DNA from 4 places in the Microcystis sp. M061S2 genome. Region 2 is predicted to be linked to each of the others. Evidence: predicted binding sites of a transcription regulator. Region 2 holds the regulator's gene; each other region holds the start of a gene.

Evidence for each region. Region 2 encodes NtcA, which controls nitrogen genes in cyanobacteria. Its sites were predicted from a motif close to TTTGTANCNNNNGNTACAAA; they were not measured.
Region 1: a site for NtcA is predicted at 1,523-1,542, ahead of IM475_RS20420 (DUF3155 domain-containing protein). Genes of this name have one in related genera too.
Region 3: a site for NtcA is predicted at 1,401-1,420, ahead of IM475_RS21700 (ferredoxin--nitrite reductase). Genes of this name have one in related genera too.
Region 4: a site for NtcA is predicted at 2,495-2,514, ahead of IM475_RS08715 (ammonium transporter). Genes of this name have one in related genera too.

What each region holds. Positions count from the first base shown of each region.
Region 1 is NZ_JADBUP010000137.1:13,169-19,045, forward strand. Features, by position in the region: gene IM475_RS20415 (GAF domain-containing sensor histidine kinase) at 1-1,181, opposite strand, end outside; gene IM475_RS20420 (DUF3155 domain-containing protein) at 1,570-1,890, shown strand; gene IM475_RS20425 (type I glyceraldehyde-3-phosphate dehydrogenase) at 2,276-3,292, shown strand; gene IM475_RS20430 (ABC transporter permease) at 3,401-4,177, opposite strand; gene IM475_RS20435 (DegT/DnrJ/EryC1/StrS family aminotransferase) at 4,304-5,416, shown strand; gene hflX (GTPase HflX) at 5,592-5,877, opposite strand, start outside.
Region 2 is NZ_JADBUP010000075.1:339-6,215, reverse strand. Features, by position in the region: gene IM475_RS13555 (serine/threonine protein kinase) at 1-769, shown strand, start outside; gene IM475_RS13550 (ATP-binding protein) at 1,012-2,256, shown strand; gene IM475_RS13545 (Uma2 family endonuclease) at 2,303-2,887, shown strand; gene IM475_RS13540 (DUF3084 domain-containing protein) at 2,901-4,388, opposite strand; gene ntcA (global nitrogen regulator NtcA) at 4,396-5,073, opposite strand; gene fabI (enoyl-ACP reductase FabI) at 5,288-5,877, shown strand, end outside.
Region 3 is NZ_JADBUP010000148.1:11,997-17,873, forward strand. Features, by position in the region: gene trpD (anthranilate phosphoribosyltransferase) at 1-804, shown strand, start outside; gene IM475_RS21700 (ferredoxin--nitrite reductase) at 1,593-3,134, shown strand; gene IM475_RS21705 (PstS family phosphate ABC transporter substrate-binding protein) at 3,284-4,318, opposite strand; gene pstS (phosphate ABC transporter substrate-binding protein PstS) at 4,660-5,781, shown strand; gene pstC (phosphate ABC transporter permease subunit PstC) at 5,876-5,877, shown strand, end outside.
Region 4 is NZ_JADBUP010000045.1:24,875-30,751, forward strand. Features, by position in the region: gene htpG (molecular chaperone HtpG) at 1-928, opposite strand, end outside; gene ribD (bifunctional diaminohydroxyphosphoribosylaminopyrimidine deaminase/5-amino-6-(5-phosphoribosylamino)uracil reductase RibD) at 1,188-2,285, opposite strand; gene IM475_RS08715 (ammonium transporter) at 2,711-4,147, shown strand; gene IM475_RS08720 (ammonium transporter) at 4,323-5,747, shown strand; gene IM475_RS08725 (hypothetical protein) at 5,808-5,877, shown strand, end outside.

The sequences.
Region 1 (5,877 bases), on a different contig from region 2:
CTTGTTTGCTCAGGATTGGGACTGATAAATTCAATCGTCCCCCCCATGCTGGTAATTAATTCTTTGGCGATCGCTAAGCCCAATCCTGTACCGGGTATATCTCCCCCCGCTTGCACTCCCCGGTAGTGACGTTGAAAAATTCTTTCTTGATCGCTCCTCGCTATACCATAACCCGTGTCTTTAAAAACAATTTCTACACTATTCTTAACATTCTGCACCTCGACGGTGACTTTTCCGCCAGCAGGAGTATATTTGAGGGCATTATCAATTAAATTGCTGAATACTTCCCGCAAACCGGGGATATTGGCGCAAATAAGTGGTATGTCTTCCCCGTGAATCGTTTCTAGACTGAGATTTCTCTCTTTGGCTACGGCCTGGGCCGAAAGGAGCAGCGGATCGAGAATATCATGGAGATCGATCGGAGTTAGTTGGCTGCTGCCAGCAGGCAAGAGAAAGGCAGTGGGGGAAGATTGCGCTTGCAGGAGAGGAATATCGACGGTGGGGTAATTTTCGCTTTCTTGCTGAATTTGGGCCTCAAATTCGGCAATTAAGTCGCGAACTCGATCGCTTTCCCTCAATATACCGGTAATGGCGGGATCGTTACCTTCTTCGGCTAAAAGTCTTTTGAGCAGAAGTTTACCAAAGGTTTTTAAAGCGGTGAGGGGATTGCGGATTTGATGGAGAAAGGTATCGAGGCGCTGACTTTGCCATTGTCGATAATAACGTTCTTCTCCCAATTGCCGATCGAGTACACAGGCTAAAGCGAGGGTTTGGGTGATTTTTTCCATCTGGGTTAATTCCCAACTTTGCCAAGGTCGTTTTTCTCTGGTTGTCACCAATAATCCGATCATGCCCTCTTCATACATTAAGGGTAAAAACAAGCGATGACTGCTGACGGTCTCCTGATTACTCCAGAGGTGGGATAAATCTTCTAACTTAACCGCAGTTAACAAGTCGGCCGCCGGTTGCCCTGGTTGTAAGGAAAGCCGCTTTTTTTGGGGAGAAGGGGGATTAAAAGGCGGATAAACAACGACTGGAATTAAATCACTCGATAAAGGTTCAGTTAAATAAACCGCACTTCTGTCTGCTTCCATTTGCTCCCGCAAAAGTTCCATCTGTGCCTGACAGAGGGCAATAAAATCATTACTCAGGGGAGTCCGGGAGCGGAAGGAGAAGGGCATACCAAGCAAGTAAAAAGTAAAAAATCAGAAAACCTAGATACAGCTAGGGTTGCGAGTTTTGTTTCCCGGTTTACACAGGAGAGAATGGCCATCCCCTTGGGTCGAGGGCAGCCAGCAAAAAGCAATTAGGACAAGGGTTTGGTCACTATTTTAGGGGTGGATCACGGTATATATTAAAAAAAGTTTAAGAATAATAAGTTTTGTATCGGGATTTGGGGCGGTGTTTTTGTCAGAAAAACTTAAACATAGTCCCAGTCTAGCTTCTAGTCAAACTTGTTTGTAATTGGCTTTGTGAGAGACACTTGATTTCTTGGTCTAGAAGGGATATAATCGCTACGGCTTTTGTAACTATCATTACAACGATTAGCCAAAACAGGAGGTAATTGGGTTGGCCAGAAAACGGAAACGTAAAAGTCGCCGTCGTCAAGAAGGACGTAAGATACTTGAACTTGTACCCCAGTATAGTATTGAAAGTGGCGAAGATAAACCCGTAACTGCGGCGCGTAAGTATATTCAAGCTATAGGCATTAGCCCACCAGCTTTATTGATTGTTAAGCGTAACGAGCATACAACCGATCGCTATTTCTGGGCTGAAAAAGGACTGTTTGGAGCGCAATATGTGGAGGAAAACCACTTCCTCTTCCCCAGTTTGCGCGACCTGCAGCCCCAGCCCCAGCCCGTCAAAGCACCGGTAGCAGTTGCCAAATAATTCACAGGACTATTAATCGTATCATGGAAAGTGAACTCGTTTACGGAAAAGTAGACGAGTTTTTTTTGAGGATAAGAGGAGCGGGGACATTTAAGTGATCAGTAATCAGTAAACAGTAATCAGTGAACTGAAAACTCACATCTGATCACCGAAAAGGCGGACAGCTAAAGAGGGAATGGGGTTATGAGAATTTTTTAGCGGTTATTTAGGCTGATTTTGGCTTTAAATCGCTTTAATCAATTAAATTTTCTCATTTAAACCCGATAGGATTGCTGAGGTAATAAATTATTTTCGATCAGGATCGTAAAGTTCAACCTTTAAGGTATGATTGGGAACATTAATTATTTTTTTATGTATTGCACTAGAACGTAGAGGGCAAGCAGCAGTGATTAGAGTAGCGATCAATGGTTTCGGACGGATTGGACGTAATTTCCTAAGATGTTGGTTAGGACGGACTAATAGTGGCTTAGAAGTAGTGGGGATCAATGATACATCCGATCCCCGGAGTAACGCTCACCTGCTCAAGTATGACTCGATGTTAGGCAAACTTAACGCTAATATCGATGCCGATGATAATTCTTTAATTGTTAACGGTAAAACCATTAAATGTTATTCCGATCGCAATCCCCTCAATCTGCCCTGGGCAGAATGGGGTGTAGATTTAGTGATCGAAGCTACCGGTGTTTTCGTTGATGAAGAGGGCGCTTCTAAGCATATTGTCGCAGGAGCTAAAAAAGTCCTCATTACCGCACCGGGTAAAGGTTCGGGAGTGGGAACCTATGTCGTCGGTGTCAACGCCCACGAATACGAACACGATAAATACAACGTCATCAGTAATGCTAGTTGTACCACCAACTGTCTTGCTCCTGTCGTCAAAGTGATTCACGAAAACTTCGGCATCATCAAAGGGACGATGACCACCACCCACAGTTACACTGGTGATCAACGCATTCTGGATGCTAGTCACCGAGATCTCCGTCGCGCTCGCGCCGCCGCCGTTAACATCGTTCCCACCTCCACCGGCGCCGCCAAGGCTGTAGCCTTAGTTATCCCCGAAATGAAAGGAAAACTTAACGGTATCGCCCTGCGTGTACCCACTCCTAACGTTTCTGTAGTGGATTTAGTGGCGCAAGTGGAAAAAAGCACGATTGCGGAACAGGTAAACGAAGTCCTCAAAGAAGCTGCGGAAAATTCTTTGAAAGGAATTCTCGAATATAATGATTTACCCCTCGTTTCCTCTGATTATCGCGGTGTTGATGCCTCCTCGATCATCGATGCTAGTCTAACGATGGTGATGGGTGGCGATATGGTGAAAGTTATCGCTTGGTACGATAACGAATGGGGTTACTCCCAACGGGTGGTTGATCTCGCTGAAGTCGTCGCCAGCAAGTGGAAAGGCTAAATCAGTTATCAGTAAACAGTAATCGGTGAACAGTGGGCGTTAATTAGGAGTCAGGAGTGGTTAGTGGCTAGTGATAACTAATAACTGATAACTGTTAACTGATAACTGTTAACTGATAAGTGACAAATTCTCACTGAAAAAGCGCCGATAGATTCCCTCTGTCACCAATTGAGCGGTGATTAGGTTAGCTAGGGCAATCATAAACAGGATCAGTATCTGGTAGGAAGCGGCGTTTAAAGGTTCACTTCCTGCCAATACCTGTCCGGTGAACATTCCGGGTAAACTGACTAAACCCACTACCATCATCTGATTGAGGGTGGGGATTAGACTAGCTCGAATCGCCGCTTTTTGATAATCTGCGATCGCTTGTTGCGGGGTTGCCCCTAAACAAAGATGGGTTTCGATTTCCAAACGGTGACTTTTAATGGTACTGCTTAATCTTTCCCCGGCTAAAGAGGCACTATTCATGGCATTGCCTAACACCATTCCCGTCAAGGGAATCAAGTATTGGGGTGAGTACCATTGTTCTGGTTGAATGATTAAAGCGATCGCATAACCTAAAGTTAGACAGCTACTAATTAATAAAGAGCCGAAAACTAGCGGTAATAGGGCTTTATCCCGGCTATCAATGCGATTTTTAGCAACAATAGTCGCAATAGTCATCATTACTGCCAAAATCCCCAGCACTGCCAGAGGATTATCAAGGGAAAAAATAACGGCGATAACGTAGCCTACCACTAATAATTGCAGGATCGAGCGACCAGTCGCTAATAATAATTGGCCCTCTAGAGCTAAATTTGACCAACGGGAGAGGAGTAAACAAATACCCATCATCCCCAAAGCCCAACCCAAATCCACCAGATTTAGTTCTACTAATCCATCCATAAAAATAAAAGAAACAAATTACAACGATACCTCATCTATAAATAGCAAGTTTATAATTATTTTTGACTAATTATTCCTTCTTTTCGCCGACAAATCCCGATTAGTCTCTAATTTGAGTGAAAGCGCGTGAGTACAATTCCCCCCGTCGATTTATCCCGTCAATACCAAGTCATTAGCGAAGAAGCTAACCATGCCGTTTTAGAAATCCTCCGTTCTGGGCGCTATATTGGCGGTGAAGCTGTGAGCGAATTAGAGCGACAATTTGCCCTCTATCATGGTGTTAGCGATTGTGTTGCCTGTAATTCGGGGACTGATGCCCTTTATCTGGCACTGCGCGCCCTCGGTATTCAAGCGGGGGATGAAGTAATCACTTCTACTTTTTCGTTTATTGCCACCGCCGAAGCGATTAATTTAGTCGGGGCAGTGCCGGTTTTTGTCGATATCGATATTAATACTTTTAACCTCGATGTGGCACTGTTGGCAAAAGCGCTTACTCCCCAGACTAAAGCGATTATTCCAGTACACCTTTTTGGGCAATCTGTCAATATGTCTGAGGTGGTAAATTTCGCTCGTTCTCATAATTTATTGGTGATTGAGGATTGCGCGCAAGCAACGGGAGCAGAATGGCATGGGCAGAAAGTGGGGAGTATCGGCGATATTGGCTGTTTTAGCTTCTTTCCCACCAAAAATTTAGGCGGTTGTGGCGATGGTGGCGCAATTACCACCAATAACCCCGAGTTAGCGGCACAAATTCGCATGATTAAAGAACACGGCAGCAAGGTGCGTTATCTCCATGAGGTAATTGGGGTGAATAGCCGCTTAGATGCCATTCAAGCGGTTATTTTGCAAATTAAGCTGAAATATCTCGATTTTTGGAATAATCAACGGATCGAGATTGCCCAACGTTATCGGGAATTACTGCAACCTTTGCCTAATATCACTTTACCCGCCGCTTTAGCCGGGGGTAAGCACGTTTGGAATCAGTACACAATCCTAACGGAAAATCGTGACCAAATGCGGGCGGCTTTGCAGGAAAAAGATGTCCTATCGATGGTTTATTATCCGATTCCCCTACATTTACAGCCGGTTTATCAGTATTTAGGCTATAAAAAAGGTGATTTACCCATGGCTGAATTGGCCAGTGAAAAAGTGTTATCTTTACCTATGTTCCCCGATTTAAGCTTTGAGGAACAACAACAGGTAGCCTATGCGCTGAAAGATTGTTTGCATAGTTCCTGAGTTATCAGTGGGAATTATGAATTATAAATTATGAATTATGAATGATGAATGATGAATGATGAATTAGGAATTAGGAAGTGGGAAGAATAAATAAAAATAATCTCCTGACGACCGGCTACTGACGACCGGCTACTGCCTCCTAACCCCACCAACAGACTTATTCAGCCAACCCTACCTAAGCGGTTAAATCGATTAACTTTTGTTTTAAAGTTTCCAATCCTAGCCGACGAATAGCCGAGATAAAAACAGCTTGGGGATATTTTTCCTTAGCTATTTCCAAATCGTCGCTTTTTACCTGATCCAACTTATTAAACACCATTAACATCGGACCGGTTTGAATCGGCATCTCCGAGAGGATTTTTAATACCGAGGCAATCTGACTTTCCCAAGCTGGATGGGAGAGATCCACCAGATGGAGTAAGGCGTCTGCTTCCGTTACTTCCTCTAAAGTTGCCCGAAAA
Region 2 (5,877 bases):
TGGTTATGCACCTCTAGAACAATTTTGGGGCCGAGCAGTTCCGGGTTCTGATTTATATGCCTTGGGCATGACTTTAATTCATTTATTGACGGGAATTGTGCCGATAGAACTGCCCCACCGCGACTCTAAAATTCAATTTCGCCAACTGGTGACAATTGATGATGATTTAATCGATTGGTTAGAAACTATGACCGATGTAGCGGTAGAAAAGCGGTTTAAAAGTGCCAGAGAAGCCCTAAAATTTCTTCAACATCCCTACCATCGTCAAGTATCAAGTTTAATCGATCCTAAAAAATTACCAAAACCTCCCCACAGTTCCATCCGTATCGCTAAACACCGGGATAATTTAGAGATTAATTTACCCCCCAAAATTAAGCTGCCTTCTGATGCTCCTACCCTCTGGTCTTTGGCAATTGTCCTTACTATCACAGTCTTTATCTCCCCGATTCTTACCTTTATTATAGCTCTAATTGCTTTTATTTGTTTGCGAGAAATGCAATTAGTTCTTAGCCCTCAAGAAGTTTTAATTAAATATAAACTTTTCAATTTTATCTACAAAAAATTTGCTTTTAAAACTCAAGATTTATGGGGTATTTTTCTCCATAGTAATGGCACAGAAGGTAACTATCAGATTCGTCTGCGGACGGCTAAAAATTATTATCTTATCGGTCAGAATCTCCGCGAGGATGAATGTCTCTGGTTAGGACAGGAAATCCAAGATTGGTTAAATTTTATCAAATATAACGTTTCTCATCAAGAGGAAGTGTAACCTGACAGGGTATTATCAACCGTCTCCCCAAAACGAAAACCTTGTACCTCATCTCAAGAAATCTTGGGAATTAGTCGGTAGGCATTTTACCTTTTTTAACCTTAATCTTGCAGAGATTACCCTATCTTGATAGAATAATAACTGATTTACATTCCCTTGGCTACAGGACGGCAATTATTAAATCGAATTAGGAATTACAAAAAATCAGCCATGAAATGTTAGTTATTAGTGGAGAATAAAAAATGATATCTGAAATTTACCAAAAAGTCAGCTTGTTAGTTTTGTATCAAGGGGTTTTTGATAATGCTATTGGCCAGGCATTTATTACCCTATTATCTACGGATAATATCGCCGATTTTCTAAAAGCCTATGGTCAATGGTTTCAAGCTTTAGCATCTAAAAATATTAGTTGGAATGATTTTCTAGTCGAACAAATTTTATTAGATGACAATCCCTTTAGTCAACAGGTACAGAAAAAAAGTGTTTGGGAGTTACCCGAATCTTTAATTAATGGCGTGAAACAGGATTTATCTATCCTCCAATCTCTCTATAATTCTAGCATTTATAGCCTCAGCAATTCGACAATTTTTGAACGAATTAAATTTCTCAGTTTCCCCGCTTGGGAAGTGGACAATAAATTAGAAAGTTTTCTACATTCTGGTTTAGATTGGCCGGAATTAGTCGAAGATCTAGCCGATTATTATCGTGAGTGTGGTACAGGAATTTTTGCCCGTTATCAAGCTTTAAGGTGGCAAGAAGGCAGATTACAAGGAATTACTCATCCCGATCCCGTGCAGATTCAAGACATAGTCGGTTATGAAATGCCCAAGGAAACCTTGATTAAAAACACTGAGTTTTTATTAGCAGGTTATCGCGCTTTAAATGTCCTACTCTATGGCAGCCGGGGTTCGGGAAAATCTTCTCTAGTCAAGGGATTATTGCAAAAATATCATAGTCAGGGATTGCGCTTAATTGAAGTGGCAAAATCGCAATTAAAAGACCTACCATTAATTATTGAAATCCTGCGAGATTTGCCCCAAAAATTTATTATCTTTGTCGATGATTTATCCTTTGAAGAAGACGATGAAGCTTTTAAAGCTTTAAAGGTTGTTTTAGAGGGAAGTGTCACCGCTAGACCGAAAAATGTCGTAGTTTATGCCACTTCTAATCGCCGACATTTAGTCAGAGAATTTTTCGCCGATCGACCCCAACCAAAAGATAGTGATGAAGTGCATAATTGGGACACAGTACAAGAAAAATTATCCTTTAGTGATCGTTTTGGTTTAACCCTAACTTTTGAACCGGCTAATCAAGAAAAATATTTGGAAATAGTGCATCATTTAGCAAGTTTAGCTAAATTAAAAATTAGCTTAGAAGACTTAGAATTTCGTGCCAAACAATGGGCAACCCAACATAATGGGCGATCGGGAAGAACTGCTAGACAATTTATTGATTTTCTCCAAGGGGAATTAGAATTAAATAGGTAGCATTAATTGTGTTATGATTAAATAAAAGAATATCTAATCTGTAAAAATGTTGACTCAATCTCCTCCCGAAATTCTCAGCTTAGAAGAATATCGCAACCTAGAAACTAGCGCAGAAACTAAACACGAATATCACGACGGGGAAATTATCGAGATGACAGGGGGAAGCATCAATCATAATAGTATTCTCATTAATCTGATTGTTCTGCTTAAATTAGCTTTAAGAGGAACTAATTATCGTCTTCAATCTAGTGATCTACGTCTATGGATCCCCCAATATAATCGAGGTTTATACCCAGATTTAATGATCATTGCCGGGGAACCATTATTGAGTGATAATCGCAACGATGAAATTTTAAATCCCTGCCTAATTATCGAAGTTTTATGTCCTTCCACCTCCAGTTATGATCGGGGTGATAAATTTCGTTATTATCGTTCTATACCCCAATTAAACCAATATCTTCTCGTCAGTCAAGGAGAGATACTAATAGAATCCTATAGCAAAACCTCAGAGAATAATTGGTTACTGCAAGAATACACCCCAGCTAGGGGAATTATATCCCTAGATTCTTTAGGAATTAGCTTAAATCTTGCCGATATTTACGAAGGAATTGATTTTAATCTCAACTCCTAACTTTAGCTATCTTTTAAGAAGACGTACTAAAAATAATTTTACCATCTTTTACCGCTACTAAACGCAAAGTTAAGGGGCCAGCAGTATTAGTTTTACTAGCAGCAATTGCCTCAAGTGTCTCGATAGAATTACCCGACTTTTTCACTTGACCAATAAAGTTAACTACCGTAGTTAATAACCCATCTTCCACTTGAATTGACCCTAAAACTCCCGCACTTCTAGCGCGAAATTGAGCCGAAGCTAAGAGTAAATCTAAACGCTTTTGTAGGTCTTCTTCCGTCATATTTTGGGGATCAATGGAAACGGCAGCGATTACCTGTTTCTCCTCAAAAACTCTTTGATTGGGAACCACATCAGCAAAGACACGAATCTCGGTTTCTCCTAAAACATAATTACCTGCTGAAAGGATTCTCACCACATATTCTTTACCGTCCTGTAATTGTTGACTTAACTGTTCTACCTGTGCTTTTGTGATCTTAACTAAACGCTGGTCAAAATTAGGCTGATTCGGTTGGGTGGCACGGATAGCATTTATATTCGCTTCTCGCAATAACTTATCAATAACAGCGACAATAGCTTGAGTATCAACAATACGAAAAGCTCCAAAAGATAACACCTGTCCCCGGAAAATAGCGATTTGTTTTTCCCGCAATTCTTGATAGGTTTGATAGTATTGCTCTAAAACTTCCACTTCCCGCTTAAGAAAAGCCATTTGGGTTTCTAAATCTTTTAATTTTCCCTCGCGCTGTTCCAAAGCCAAATTTTTATCCACAATCGATCGATCGAGTTCTCCAATGCGTTGATCCCGGCGATCAATTTCTAGCTGTAGGGTTTTTTGTTGAGTTTCCAACTGTTGAAGTCGCGCTTGTCTGGTTGTTAATAACTTTTGTTGATTAGCCAACTCTTTATCTCTAACTTTAACGGTGGTTTGTAGTTGATTTATCTGACTAGAAAGAATTGATTTTTGTTGAAACAATTGATCCCGTTGACTGCTTAACTGTGCCTTTTGATTAGTTAAAATAACTCGTTCATTATTTAAATTAGCCACTTCCTTGCGGAACTTTTCCAACTGTCCCGAAACTAATCGCAAACGTTGACGAGAAGCTTGATAATTTTTGTTAAGAACCTCTAGACGTTTCTGCACAGCTATCTGTTCACTTTTAGCCGTTTTTAAAGCCTTTTCCACCTGATTTTTTTGCTCGGTGGTTTTTCTTACCTGACTTTCTAAATCTTTGATAGCGGCACGACGTTCATTTAACAGGCGATCCAGTTCAAAAACCCCTTGACGCAGGGATTTACTAGAAGCAAACAAGACAATTAAAGTGGAGCCGGCGATCAAAATTCCCGTTACAATCGTCATTAAAGTTGCGGTTTGTTTCGGACGCAGATTAAATAAACGCATCCTTTTCTTACCGATACGGCTCCCTATGCGATCGCCAACCGCCGCTATCAGACCACCTAAAACCACGATGGCCAAAACCAAAATATAAGCGCTAGTCATCCAGAATTTAAGTAAATTGTTGACTGAGAGCGACGGGATTATGGACGGTAATTTTCTTCTTGTAAATTGAGACCATTTCTTGATCCCGCAGCTCTCCCAATAAACGGGTGACAGTGACGCGGGTAGAACCGATCGCTTCTGCGATCGCTTGGTGAGACAATTTTAGATCCACCCGGATGCCATCGGTGGTGGGAACCCCAAAATCACGACAGAGAATCAATAAAAAACTGACCAAACGGGAACCCATATCCCGGTGAGCCAAGGTTTCGATCATCATTTCCGTTTGCAGAATCCGCGAGGACAACCCCTGCAGCATCAACATTGATAAATCGGGATTATTGCGGAGGGATCTTTCTACCTGATCGATCGGGGCCGAGAGTAATTCTACCGGAGTAAAAGCCACGGCATGATAAAAACGATCCGATCGCTGGCCGGTGAGTAAGGATAGCACACCAAAGACGCTATTTTCCCGCAGTAGAGCCACGGTAATTTCTTCTCCCGCTTCATAGACTCGCGACAACTTAACGGCTCCTTTCAGCAAAAAATAGACTCTTTCGGCGGGATCTCCCGGGAAAAAGATCGTTTTGCCACGCTCGAACAATTCCACCACCGGGGGGAAATTGCCGCTGCCGATTCGACGGAACACATCTGCTAGGGGTTTATCTTGTATTAGGGATAAGTCCATCTCACATCCAAAAAAGGGGAAAATTGTTTTTATTATGCAACGAGTGTCACCTCTATTAAACATAACCGCTGCCTAAACTGGGAAAAGTTTTGGGCGCTTTTTGCCAGACAATGGGGGAGGGGTGATCATTGCTGCCCCGTTATCTGTATCCCTATTATACCGAATCTCGCTGGGGTCGGCTATTGGGGAGATTTTTGTAAGAGAAACGAGAACTATGTTAGATTTAACGGGAAAAAACGCCCTAGTGACGGGAATTGCCAATAATCGCTCGATCGCTTGGGGAATTGCCCAACAACTCCATCAAGCTGGTGCAAATATCGGTGTCACCTATCTCCCCGACGAAAAGGGCCGTTTTGAGAAAAAAGTGCGAGAATTGGCCGATGAACTTAATCCCGCTTTTTATGTCCCCTGCGATGTCCAAAATGACCAACAGGTAGAAGATACTTTCGCTACAGTGGCGGAAAAATGGGGCAAACTGGATATTTTGATTCACTGTCTCGCTTTTGCCGATAAAGAGGGTTTAACGGGCGATTTTACCGCCATCCCTCGGGAAGCTTTCACTAAATCCCTAGATATTAGCACTTTTTCCCTAACCCGTCTAGCGCGATCGGCTAAACCTTTGATGACGGAAGGGGGAAGTATTATCACTCTTACCTATCTCGGTGGTGTCAAGGTAATTCCTAACTATAATTTAATGGGGGTGGCAAAAGCTGGTTTAGAAATGAGTGTTCGCTATTTAGCCGCCGAATTAGGTGGTCAAAAGATCCGAGTTAATGGTATTTCCGCCGGTCCAATTCGCACCTT
Region 3 (5,877 bases), on a different contig from region 2:
ACCACTCCCGTTATCGATACCTGTGGCACCGGCGGTGACGGGGCTTCAACCTTTAATATTTCCACTGCTGTGGCTTTTGTGGCGGCCGCCGGGGGCGTAAAGGTGGCTAAACACGGCAACCGCTCGGCCTCCAGTAAAGTCGGTTCGGCCGATGTTCTAGAATATCTTGGGGTTAATTTGAGTGCCCCTAGCGAGAAGGTGGCGGCGGCTTTAGATGGGGTGGGAGTGACCTTTCTTTTTGCCCCCGGTTGGCATCCAGCCCTGAAAAGTGTGGCTAATCTCCGCAAAACCCTGAAAGTTCGCACGGTTTTTAATCTTCTGGGCCCTCTAGTTAATCCTCTCCGTCCCACAGGTCAAGTTATCGGGGTTTATGACCAGCAATTTCTCACCCCCATGGCCACAGCTTTGGCACAAATGGGAACCCCCAAGGCGATTATTGTTCACGGCCGGGAAAAACTCGACGAGGTGGGGTTAGGAGAGCTGACCGATATGGCTTTATTAAATAATGGCGAGGTGATTTCTGGGGCGATCGATCCCTTGTCAATTGCTATCCCTAGAGCCAGTTTAAATGCCCTTAAAGGCGGGGAAGTGCCAGAAAATGCCAAAATCCTCAAAAATGTCCTGCAAGGGGGGGGAACGCCCGCTCAACGGGATGCTGTGGCGATTAATGCCTCTCTTGCCCTACAGGTGGCAGAAAAGGTCACTTTTGGCGATCATGCTGCTGGTTTCGCCCTCGCTCGCGAGATTTTAGCCAGTGGGTTAGCTTGGCAAAAATTAGAGGAGTTGGTTAAGTTTCTCGCCTAGGACAATTCAGAGGAGACAGAAAGCAGTCGCGATGCCAAAGTTGACACCACCAAGCATGACAATATTCTGATTGACGAATTGGCGTTATTTCAGCTTCTATTTTCCAGTCAGTGCCTCTCTTGATATGTAGCCTATACTCAACGGATTTAGTATTACTTACGATTTTATTGCTCAATCCAAGTTTTTGGGGGGTTCTACCCCCCAAACCCCCCGTTGGGGGCGTGGCGCGGTCACTGAGCGTGTCGAAGTGCCGCCCCCAAACCCCCCGCGCATTAGTTTTTCGGTAGGATGCTTACACGCGGCTGCTGATACATCTGTAATAATTTAAGAGTCACTCCACTTGCAGGAGTGCCTGTCCTGATATGTAGCCTATACTCAACGGATTTAGTATGATTGACGAATTTGCGTTATTTCAGCCTCTATTTTCAAGTTAGGAGATTATTTTTATTTATTCTCCCATCTCCCATCTCCCATCTCCTCACACCCCACACCCCACACCCCACCCCCACTTCATAATTCATAATTCATAATTCATAATTCCATCTCAATGCACTTACTGCATGATATAAATGCCTAAACACGATGGTGAGCGAATTTCTGTTACAAACAATACAAAATTATCCAAGTTAAAAAGAATTAAATAACAAATAGAGACTAGGTAAATTACTAAATTTTTGCTAATGACGACAGTATTTTACAGAATACTTATTGTTAAATCCCGATTTCTTCATTTCTAACCCGCACCAACTAGAACAATTACACCCACAGACCAGTAAGGAGATAGATTCGTGGTACAAGCACCTGAAAAAGATGGAACAACTCTCAATAAATTCGAGAAATTTAAAGCCGAAAAAGACGGATTAGCCATTAAAGATGAACTGGATCATTTTGCCCAAATCGGTTGGGAAGCGATGGATAAAACCGATTTAGAACATCGCTTAAAATGGGTGGGGGTTTTTTATCGTCCTGTCACCCCGGGTAAATTCATGATGCGTTTGCGGGTTCCTAACGGCATTATTAGCAGTGAGCAAATGCGAGTTTTAGGGGAAATTGTGCAGCGTTACGGTGATGATGGCAATGCCGATATTACTACTCGTCAAAACCTACAATTACGCGGTATTCGTATCGAAGATATTCCTGATATTTTCCAACGACTAAAATCCGTGGGCATGACTTCGGTACAATCGGGCATGGATAATGTCAGAAATATTACTGGTTCACCCATGGCAGGACTAGACGCAGATGAATTAATTGACACCAGGGAATTAGTCCAAAAAGTCCAAGATATGATTACCAACTACGGTCAAGGTAATTATCAATTTAGCAATCTGCCCCGCAAATTTAATATTGCCATCGAGGGGGGCCGGGATAACTCGGTTCATGCGGAAATTAACGATATTGCCTTTGTTCCTGCCTATAAAGAGGGAGAATTAGGCTTTAATGTTGTGGTGGGTGGCTTTTTCTCCGCTAAACGCTGTGAAGCGGCAATTCCCATGAATGTTTGGGTGAGACCGAATCAGGAAGTGGTGGATTTATGCCGAGGGATTTTGGAAGTTTACCGCGATAACGGATTGCGTGCCAATCGTCAAAAATCCCGTTTAATGTGGTTAATTGATGAGTGGGGAATTGAGGAATTCCGCACGCGGGTGGCTAATCACCTAGGTTATCCCTTGGCAACGGCAGCGGAAAAAGACGCTATTGACTGGGAAAAACGGGATCATTTAGGAGTTTTTCCGCAAAAACAGGAGGGATTGAGCTATATCGGTCTTTGTGTTCCCGTTGGTCGTCTATTTGCCGATGATATGTTCGATTTGGCCCGGATTGCCGAAGTGTATGGCAGCGGAGAATTGCGTTTAACCGTGGAACAAAACGTGATTATTCCCAATATAGCGGCTGAAAATATGCCGACTCTTTTAACCGAGCCTTTACTGGCTAAGTTTACCCCCAATCCCACTCCTTTACAACGAGCGCTCGTTTCCTGTACGGGGGCGCAATTCTGCAATTTTGCCCTGATTGAAACCAAAAATAAGGCTGTGGACTTGATTCGTCAGTTAGATGCCGAATTAAATATTCCCCGGGGTGTGCGGATCCATTGGACCGGTTGCCCTAACTCCTGCGGACAACCCCAAGTGGCCGATATCGGTTTGATGGGGACAAAAGCTCGCAAAGACGGCAAAACCGTGGAGGGAGTTGACCTCTACATGGGGGGTAAAGTGGGTAAAGATGCTCACCTGGGAAGCTGTGTACAAAAAGGGATTCCCTGTGAGGATCTAAAATCGCTGTTAACTTCTATCCTCATCGAACAATTTGGGGCGACACCGAAAGGTTAATTAACAAGTTTATTAATACGCTGAATGGGGAGTTTATCCCCTCTTTTTTTCTGTATCTCTGTTGGCTGAAATTGGCCAACCTCTTGCTATAGTAGGGAGCAGATGGCAGCAGGAAAATTTTTATATATTTTCCTTCCAGATGGGAATCTTTACTTAGCTTCAAATTGGGCTTGTTTGCGAAGTAATTCCCCGATGGTTAAATTGGGTTGAGGTCGGCCCTCAAAAACCGTTCCTACCTCAAATTTTTGCAACTGTACCCGTGCCAAATGATAGGCCTCATCGGGTAGGGGAATATAACCAATACTATCTAATAAATTGGGAACTCGATCAAGATAATATTCGACAAATTTCTCTAAAGCGGGATTCTCTTGGGCTTTTTGGGCATTAACATAAATAAACAAAGGACGAGATAAAGGCTGATATTTACTATCCTCGACATTGCTGCGAGTTGGTTCAATACCGTTAACTTTCAAGGCTTTTAATTTATCCCGATTTTGTTCATAATAAGCATGGCCAAAATAGCCTAAAGCGTTGGCATCTTGACTGACGGCATTAACTAAAGCTTGGTCATCTTCACTAAAGTTAAAATCCCCACGACTGGCATCTTTGCCGTTAATTACATCACTAAAAAAATCGTAGGTTCCAGAGTCTTTACCTGGTCCGTGAAGGGTCATCGGTCGGTCGGGCCAAGCGGGATTAATTTGATTCCAAAGTTTGATTTTATTCTCGGCCGCTGGTTCCCAAATAGTTCTTAATTCTGCGGTGGAAATATCATCAACCCAGTTATTTTGGGGATTGACTACCACGGTTAAAGCATCAAAAGCGATCGGTAGTTCAATAAATCTTACCTTATTAGCATCACATTCTTTTAATTCTTCCACAGAAATCGGCCGAGAAGCATTATTAATATCGGTTTCTCCCGCACAAAATTTTCTAAAACCGCCGCCGGTTCCTGAAATATTAGCGTCAATTTTAACATCAGCCAAAACTTTGTTAGGGGTATTAGCTTTAAAATCTTCGAGAACTTTATCGGTAATTGGTGCTACGGTACTCGAACCATCAATTTTAATTGGTTTTAGGTCTTGAGGATTAATATTGGCACAGGCGGGTAAAATGAGGGCAGTACCCAGTATGGTTGCGACTACTTTGGTCGGACGAGATAGCTGAGTAAAAATTTCTAGCATAGGTGTCAAAAGGAGAAAGTAAAAAGTAAAAAGTAAAAAAATGGCGTTAGGTGTTGGCTGTAAACCTTAATCTTTTCTTTGTTGTTTTTACGTCACTATAATGGTAGGGAAAGAGAAAACCCCTATCTAGACAGGAAAAGTTAGCGGCTTTACCCGCGACTTAAAACTAATGTTCAGTCAAAATAAATAGTAAAAGAAGTTGAGATTTTTGTCTAGTTATCGAGAAAATTTTTCTTGACAACAGATTATGTTTTTTTATTCACTTCTTAACCTATTCTTTACCAAGCAGTGGTAACTTTTAGCGTAAGATTTAAGGCAGTTTACGGATCAAAATTAATCCTATGCTCAACAAAAACAGAACCCATTTACTAACAGCCTTATCCATAGCGACTTTAACAGCGACTTTAACCGCTTGTGGGGGCGGTGATACGGCAGGAACTAGCGGAGAGGGAAGCAATAGAATTGCCCAAGTTCCTCTACAAGGAGAAGTGTCGCTCAATGGTGCGGGTGCTTCTTTCCCTGCACCCCTATATCAAAACTGGTTTGTCACCATTAATCAAATATTTTCTAAACTACTAATTAACTATCAATCTACCGGCAGCGGGGCGGGAGTCGAACAATTTATCCAAGGTACGATCGATTTTGGCGCTTCCGACGTAGCCATGAGTGACGAAGATATGGCCAGAGTTAGCCGCGGGGTTTTACTGCTACCGATGACGGCGGGAAGCATCGTTATGGCTTATAATTTGCCCGGAGTAGAAGGGCTGAAACTAAGTAGGGAAGCCTATGTAGGTATCTTTTTAGGCACGATTACCCGTTGGAACGATGCCAAAATTGCCGCCGATAACCCCGATTTAAAACTACCCGATGAAGAAATTACCGTAGTTCACCGGGCAGACGGTAGCGGAACAACGGGAGTTTTTACCAAGTTTTTAAGCGCCGTTAGTCCCGAATGGAAAAAAAGTATCGGTGAAGGAAAAGCCGTACAATGGCCGACCAAAAAAGGTAAATTTCTCGGCGGTAGAGGAAATGAAGGTGTAACTGCCCTAATTCAACAAAATCAAGGCTCGATTGGCTATATCGAGTACGGTTTCGCTAAAAATAATAACCTGCCCATGGCGGTCCTGCAAAACCAAGCCGGTCAATTCGTTATCCCCAATGAAACTAACGCCGCTGCCACCTTAGCCACGGTGGAATTACCCGAAAATCTGCGGGCTTTTATCGTTGATCCCCCGGGGGAAAATTCCTACCCCATTGTCACCTATAGTTGGATGTTGGTTTATAAAAAATACAACGATCCCCAAAAAGCTTTAGCTATGGAGGCGATGATCGAATTTGGACTCAATCAGGGACAGGAACAGTCCGCCGTCCTTGGTTATATTCCCCTACCGAAAAATGTCCGCGAACGAGTAGCCGCCGCCGCCGATGTCATCTATCCCAATTACACAATCAAGGTGGATTAGTCGCCGAAAAAATGTATTCAAAGTTACAATAATAGTGTAGAAAGGCCAATTTCGACCTTAGCTACCGCAAACTAGCTGGATTTAAACCCTAATCAT
Region 4 (5,877 bases), on a different contig from region 2:
TATCTGGACTATCGATAACTCCTCGCAAGGGTATCAGGAAATCGGGAATAATTTCTTCGCAATGATCGCTGACAAAAACCTGATTACAGAATAACTTTAATTGTCCTTTTGAGACATCCACATCCGGTCTTAGTTTGGGAAAATAAAGAATGCCATTGAGCAAGAAAGGATAATCGGTATTCAGATGTACCCAGAGTAAAGGTTCTTCTTGGAAAGGATAGAGATAACGATAGAATTCTAGGTAGTCTTCTTTCGTCAGATTTTGAGGAGATTCTTTCCATAAAGCCCGTTGTTGATTAATCACTTCCCCATCAATTTTAATGGGAACAGGCATAAAATCCGAGTAGGTTTTGACTAACTGGCGAATGCGGGCAGGTTCTAAATATTCCCCTTCCTCATCCATTAAAGTTAGGGTGATAGTGGTGCCGATTTGGCTGCGGGAAGAATCGGTTAGTTCAAACTCTGGAGAACCATCACAGCACCAATGGACAGGGGTAGCACCTTCCTGATAGGAAAGAGTATCAATTTCTACCTTTTTAGCCACCATAAAAGCCGAATAGAAACCTAGTCCAAAATGACCGATTAAATCGTTGGCTGATTTTTGGTATTTATTGATAAATTCTTCCGCACTGGAAAAGGCAACTTGGTTAATATATTTCTTGATTTCTTCCCCCGTCATCCCGATCCCATTATCGGTAATTGATAGGGTACGATTTTCTTTATCGATGGCGAGATTAATTTCTGGTTCGGGGAATTCTCCTCTTGCTTCTCCTGCTAAAGAAGCCATTTTTAATTTCGAGATGGCATCAACACTATTGGATATCAATTCCCGTAGAAAAATTTCATGGTCGGTGTAGAGAGATTTTTTGATAATAGGGAAGATATTCTCGGTATGAATCGTGATATTACCTTTTTCGAGTACCGTCATACGTTCAATCACTAAGGGTTTGACTATTCTAACTTTTTTATTTTGCTCGATAATGGCACCATTGATCACAGAGCGATTGCCCAACTTCTTCTAGGGTGATAACCGTACCGATAAAGGCATTTAACGGCAGCAGGGCGATTTCTAGAACTCGATCACAAAAATTAGGGGTAGGTGCCAGATTACCGCAGTTATTGATGACTTTTTGACTTTTGCAAGCGGTTGCTTGAGATTTGCCGATTGAGCCAGAATTGCAGTAGCTCTACTGTTTACTTTGCAGATATCCCTCAATCAAAATATCGGGATTGAGATAATTAACCGTGACATTTTCTAGCTGTAAAGCTTGGCTCATTAACTGGAAACCTAAATCACCCACGGCAGTGGGTGCCTGGATTCCCCCGATGATTTTGGGCGCAATAAAAGCGATAATTTTTTGTACCATGCCCTCAGCGATCGCTGCCGCACTTAAACCGCCGCCGCACTCCCACAAAACCTGACAAAATCCCCTCTGATAAAGATTTTCCATCACTAAAGTGGGCGTCACCTCGGTGAGTTCGATCACTTCCACGCCTTTTGTTAATAATTGTTGCTTAAGCTTGACATTGGCATCAATTTGTGTATAAACAAGCGTGGGAAATTGACTGGTATCCCAAAGATGGGCCGAGGGAGGTAAATCGAGCGATCGAGTCATGACCACGCGCAGGGGATTATGATCAGAGAGGCCGTGAGTGGTGAGGTGGGGATTATCTTGACGGACAGTGCTACCGCCGACGATAATCGCATCACAAGCCGATCGCAATTGATGGACGATTTGGCGAGAAGCGGGGCTAGTAATCCAAGTGCTATGACCGCTAGTAGCGGCAATTTTGCCATCGAGAGTCATGGCATATTTGAGAATACCGAAGGGTTTTTTAGCGGTGATGCGATGGATAAAACCCTGATTGAGTTGACGACATTCGGACTCCTCCACCCCCACCAGCGTCTCGATCCCTGCCGATTCTAGTCTTTGAATGCCTTTCCCCGCCACCAGGGGATTAGGATCGATCATCCCTACCACCACTTTTTTAATGCCTGCTCGCACAATTGCCTCGCTACAGGGGGGAGTACGTCCATAGTGGTTACAGGGTTCAAGATTGACGTATAAAGTGGCACCACGGGCTTTTTCTGCTGCCTGTCTCAGGGCGAAAACTTCTGCATGGGGTTGTCCGGCCCCTGGGTGAAAACCTTCGCCGATAATTGTACCCTCTTGAACGATCACAGAACCGACTAAGGGATTAGGAGAAGTCCGCCCCAAGGCTTGCCTAGCAAGGGTTAGACATCTTTGCATCATTGTGCGATCGAATTCCGTTGCTTGGGCCATGGTTTATTTCTCCAAAGGAGGGGAGAGTTTTCAGTGATCAGTAAACAGTAATCAGTGATCAGTGGGAATTATAGATTATGAATTATCAATTGGCAGATGGGCAGATGGCAGCGCCAGAGTTGGGAGAATAAATAAAAATAATCTCCTGACGACCGACGACCGATAGCTAAAAAGCTGATCACTTCTCTACTATTATTATTTTAAAATGAAATGTATCAAAGAATACAGAAATCTCAAATAAAAAAAAACAAAGATCGAAAAACGTTGACTACTCACACATCAAGATAAATTCCTAGCTGTTTGGTCTTCTGAAATGATTGACCTCTGTTCCTAGGATTTAGCGGTTGAACGGACATAATTGCTCGGTAATTATTTTCAAAAGTAATGAATCGACCTACTAACTCAACAAAGTAAACGAATTAACGATGAAACGAATTGCTCGAAAATCTGGGGAACTTGTCGGTTTATTACCGAAAATTAACCCTGTCTGGTTAGCCTGTGTTCCCTTGTCTGCGATTATTTTTGTGGTTTGGAACACGGCCGTACAGGCCCAAGATGCGAAACCCCTAACCCCCGAAGATGTGCAAAATGCCCTCAATACCATCTGGGTTTTAATTGCCGCCATCCTCGTGATCTTTATGAATGCGGGTTTTGCGATGCTAGAAACGGGATTCTGTCGCCAGAAAAACGCCGTTAACGTTCTCGCCAAAAACCTGATCGTTTTCGCCCTCTCCACCATATCATTTTGGGCGATCGGTTTCTCCCTGATGTTCGGGTCTGTCAGTAACGAATTTTTCGGTACAGGAGGCTGGTTCCTTAGCAGTAGCGATCCTGCCACCTACGTTATGCCTGCCTCTTTGCCCACCTCAGTGTTCTTCCTGTTCCAAGTCGCTTTCGCGGGAACGGCGGCAACCATTGTATCTGGGGCGGTGGCAGAACGGATTAAATTCACCGATTTCCTCGTTTTTAGCTTAATTATCGTCGGTATCATGTACCCGATCACCGGTCACTGGGTGTGGGGTGGCGGTTGGTTAGCTGACCTTGGTTTTAAAGACTTCGCCGGTTCGACGGTGGTTCACTCGGTGGGTGGTTGGTCTGCCTTAACCGGGGCGGCAATTCTCGGCCCGAGAATGGGTAAATATATCAACGGTCGCACCAATGCCTTACCCGGTCATAACATGAGTATTGCGACCTTGGGTTGTTTAATTCTCTGGATTGGCTGGTTTGGTTTTAACCCCGGTTCTACTTTAGCGGTTAATGAAACTGTACCCTATATCGCTGTCACCACTAACCTCGCCGGGGCTGCGGGTGGCATTGCCGCTACCTTTACCGCTTGGTTCAAAGATGGTAAACCCGACCTTTCGATGATTATTAACGGTATTCTGGCCGGTTTAGTAGCCGTTACTGCCGGTTGTGATGGTGTATCCTATTGGTCGGCGGCAATCATCGGTTTAATTGCCGGTGTAGTCGTGGTTTACTCGGTGGCTTTCTTCGATAACCTGAAAATTGATGACCCCGTGGGTGCGACTTCCGTTCACCTCGTCTGTGGTGTGTTTGGAACTTTAGCCGTCGGTATCTTCAACAAAGATGCGGGTTTAATCACCGGTCAATTCCAACTGTTTATTAACCAAATTATCGGAATTGTGGCAGTAGGGGCATTTACCGTGATTGTTAGTGGTATTGTTTGGACAATCCTCAAGGCTACCCTCGGTATTCGTGTTACTCCCGAAGAAGAAATGGAAGGTTTGGATGTGGGTGAACACGGAATGGAAGCCTATAGCGGTTTCGTCAAGGAGTCCGATATCGTTACTGGCGGCCATTATGCTTCCAGTGTTGACATGGAAACGCCTAGTACTCGTTAGGGTAAACCTTGTAAAGATAGATTAATTTACCCCCGACAAAGTTAAAGAGAAAAGGAAGAAGGCCTCGCCCCGATGCGATCGGTGGCTACAATTACCTTCTAAACCTTTTCTCTTTCGGTTTTTTGTCTCTTTCCGGACAGAAAAAATTAATCTTGCTACTAGGCACCAACCGTCAATGAAAAAGATCGTAGGAATAACCATACTTTTGCTGGGACTGGGATTCAATTTCGGAGTTGCCCCGGTTTTTGCGGAAACCATCGCCGCCGCTCCCCCCAATCCGATTAGTGCTGGAGATACCGCTTGGATGCTGATCTCGTCGGCCTTAGTTTTATTAATGACCCCCGGACTGGCTTTTTTTTATGGGGGTTTAGTACGTTCGCGTAACGTCCTCAACACCATGATGATGAGTTTGGTGGCCATGGGCGTAATTGGTGTAACTTGGGTGCTTTGGGGTTATAGTCTTGCTTTTGATGTCACCCCGGGTAAAAGTGGCTTTGGTGAAGGGATCGAAGCTTTTATCGGTGGTCTGGATTGGATTTTTCTCAACGGTGTCACCGCGGCCGCACCTGACAATATCGGTTATGCACCCACCGTTCCCCATCAAGTGTTTATGGTCTATCAGATGATGTTCGCCATCATCACCCCGGCTTTAATTTCAGGGGCGATCGTGGAACGGGTTAACTTTAAAGCCTATTTTTGGTTTTTACTGCTTTGGTCCACCTTTATCTATTCTCCCCTAGCTCACTGGGTTTGGGGTAAGGGTTGGTTAGCAGCCACTGGGGCGCTGGATTTCGCCGGTGGAACCGTTGTTCACATTAGTTCTGGGATTTCCGCACTGGTGGCCGCCTGGATGATCGGTCCGCGGCGTAGTTTTGGTGTCCAAACCTATGCACCCCATAATGTGCCGTTTGTTCTTCTGGGTATCGGTTTACTCTGGTTCGGTTGGTTTGGTTTTAATGGGGGTAGCGCGCTTTCCTCTAGTTCCCTAGCCACGACAGCTTTTGTTAATACCAGTATCGCAGCTTCGGCTGGTGGTTTGACATGGATGCTTATAGAATGGATTCTACGCGGTAAACCGACGGCGATCGGCATTGCTAGTGGATTTTTAGGGGGATTAGTCGGTATTACTCCCGCTGCCGGTTATGTGCTGCCGATCGGGGCGATTCTCATTGGTTCGATCACTGCCCTTACCTGTTTTTTTGCGGTTAGTCTGCGGGCAAAATTGCGCTTTGATGATTCTTTGGATACCTATCCCGTCCATGGTGTCGGCGGGACCATAGGTGCGCTGCTTACGGGGCTTTTTGCCACAAAATCAGTTAATTCAGCCGGAAATGATGGTTTGTTTTTTGGGAATCCGGGGTTACTGTGGACGCAATTTGTTGGCGTTGCCGCTACTTATATCTTTGCGGCCGTGGGTACTTTTGTGATTCTGAAAGTTCTTGGTTTATTTATGGAGCTGCGGGTTAAACCGAATACGGAAGCAGAAGGGTTAGATGTTCCTGAACACGGAGAGGAAGCCTACGGACAAGAATTCGAGTTTGGTAGCAGCCTTTCCTACCAAGAAAATTCTCCGACCACAAATCCTCGAGAAAATTATTAGCGATTCAATCGGCTATCAGTCCGGCTAACAGAGGCGAAATTTCGTCTCTGTGAAACTGGGTTGAACAATTCCGTTTTTGGTCGTCTTGTCTCTGTCACCGGGGGTTGTGATCCTGTCCGTCACTGGCAAA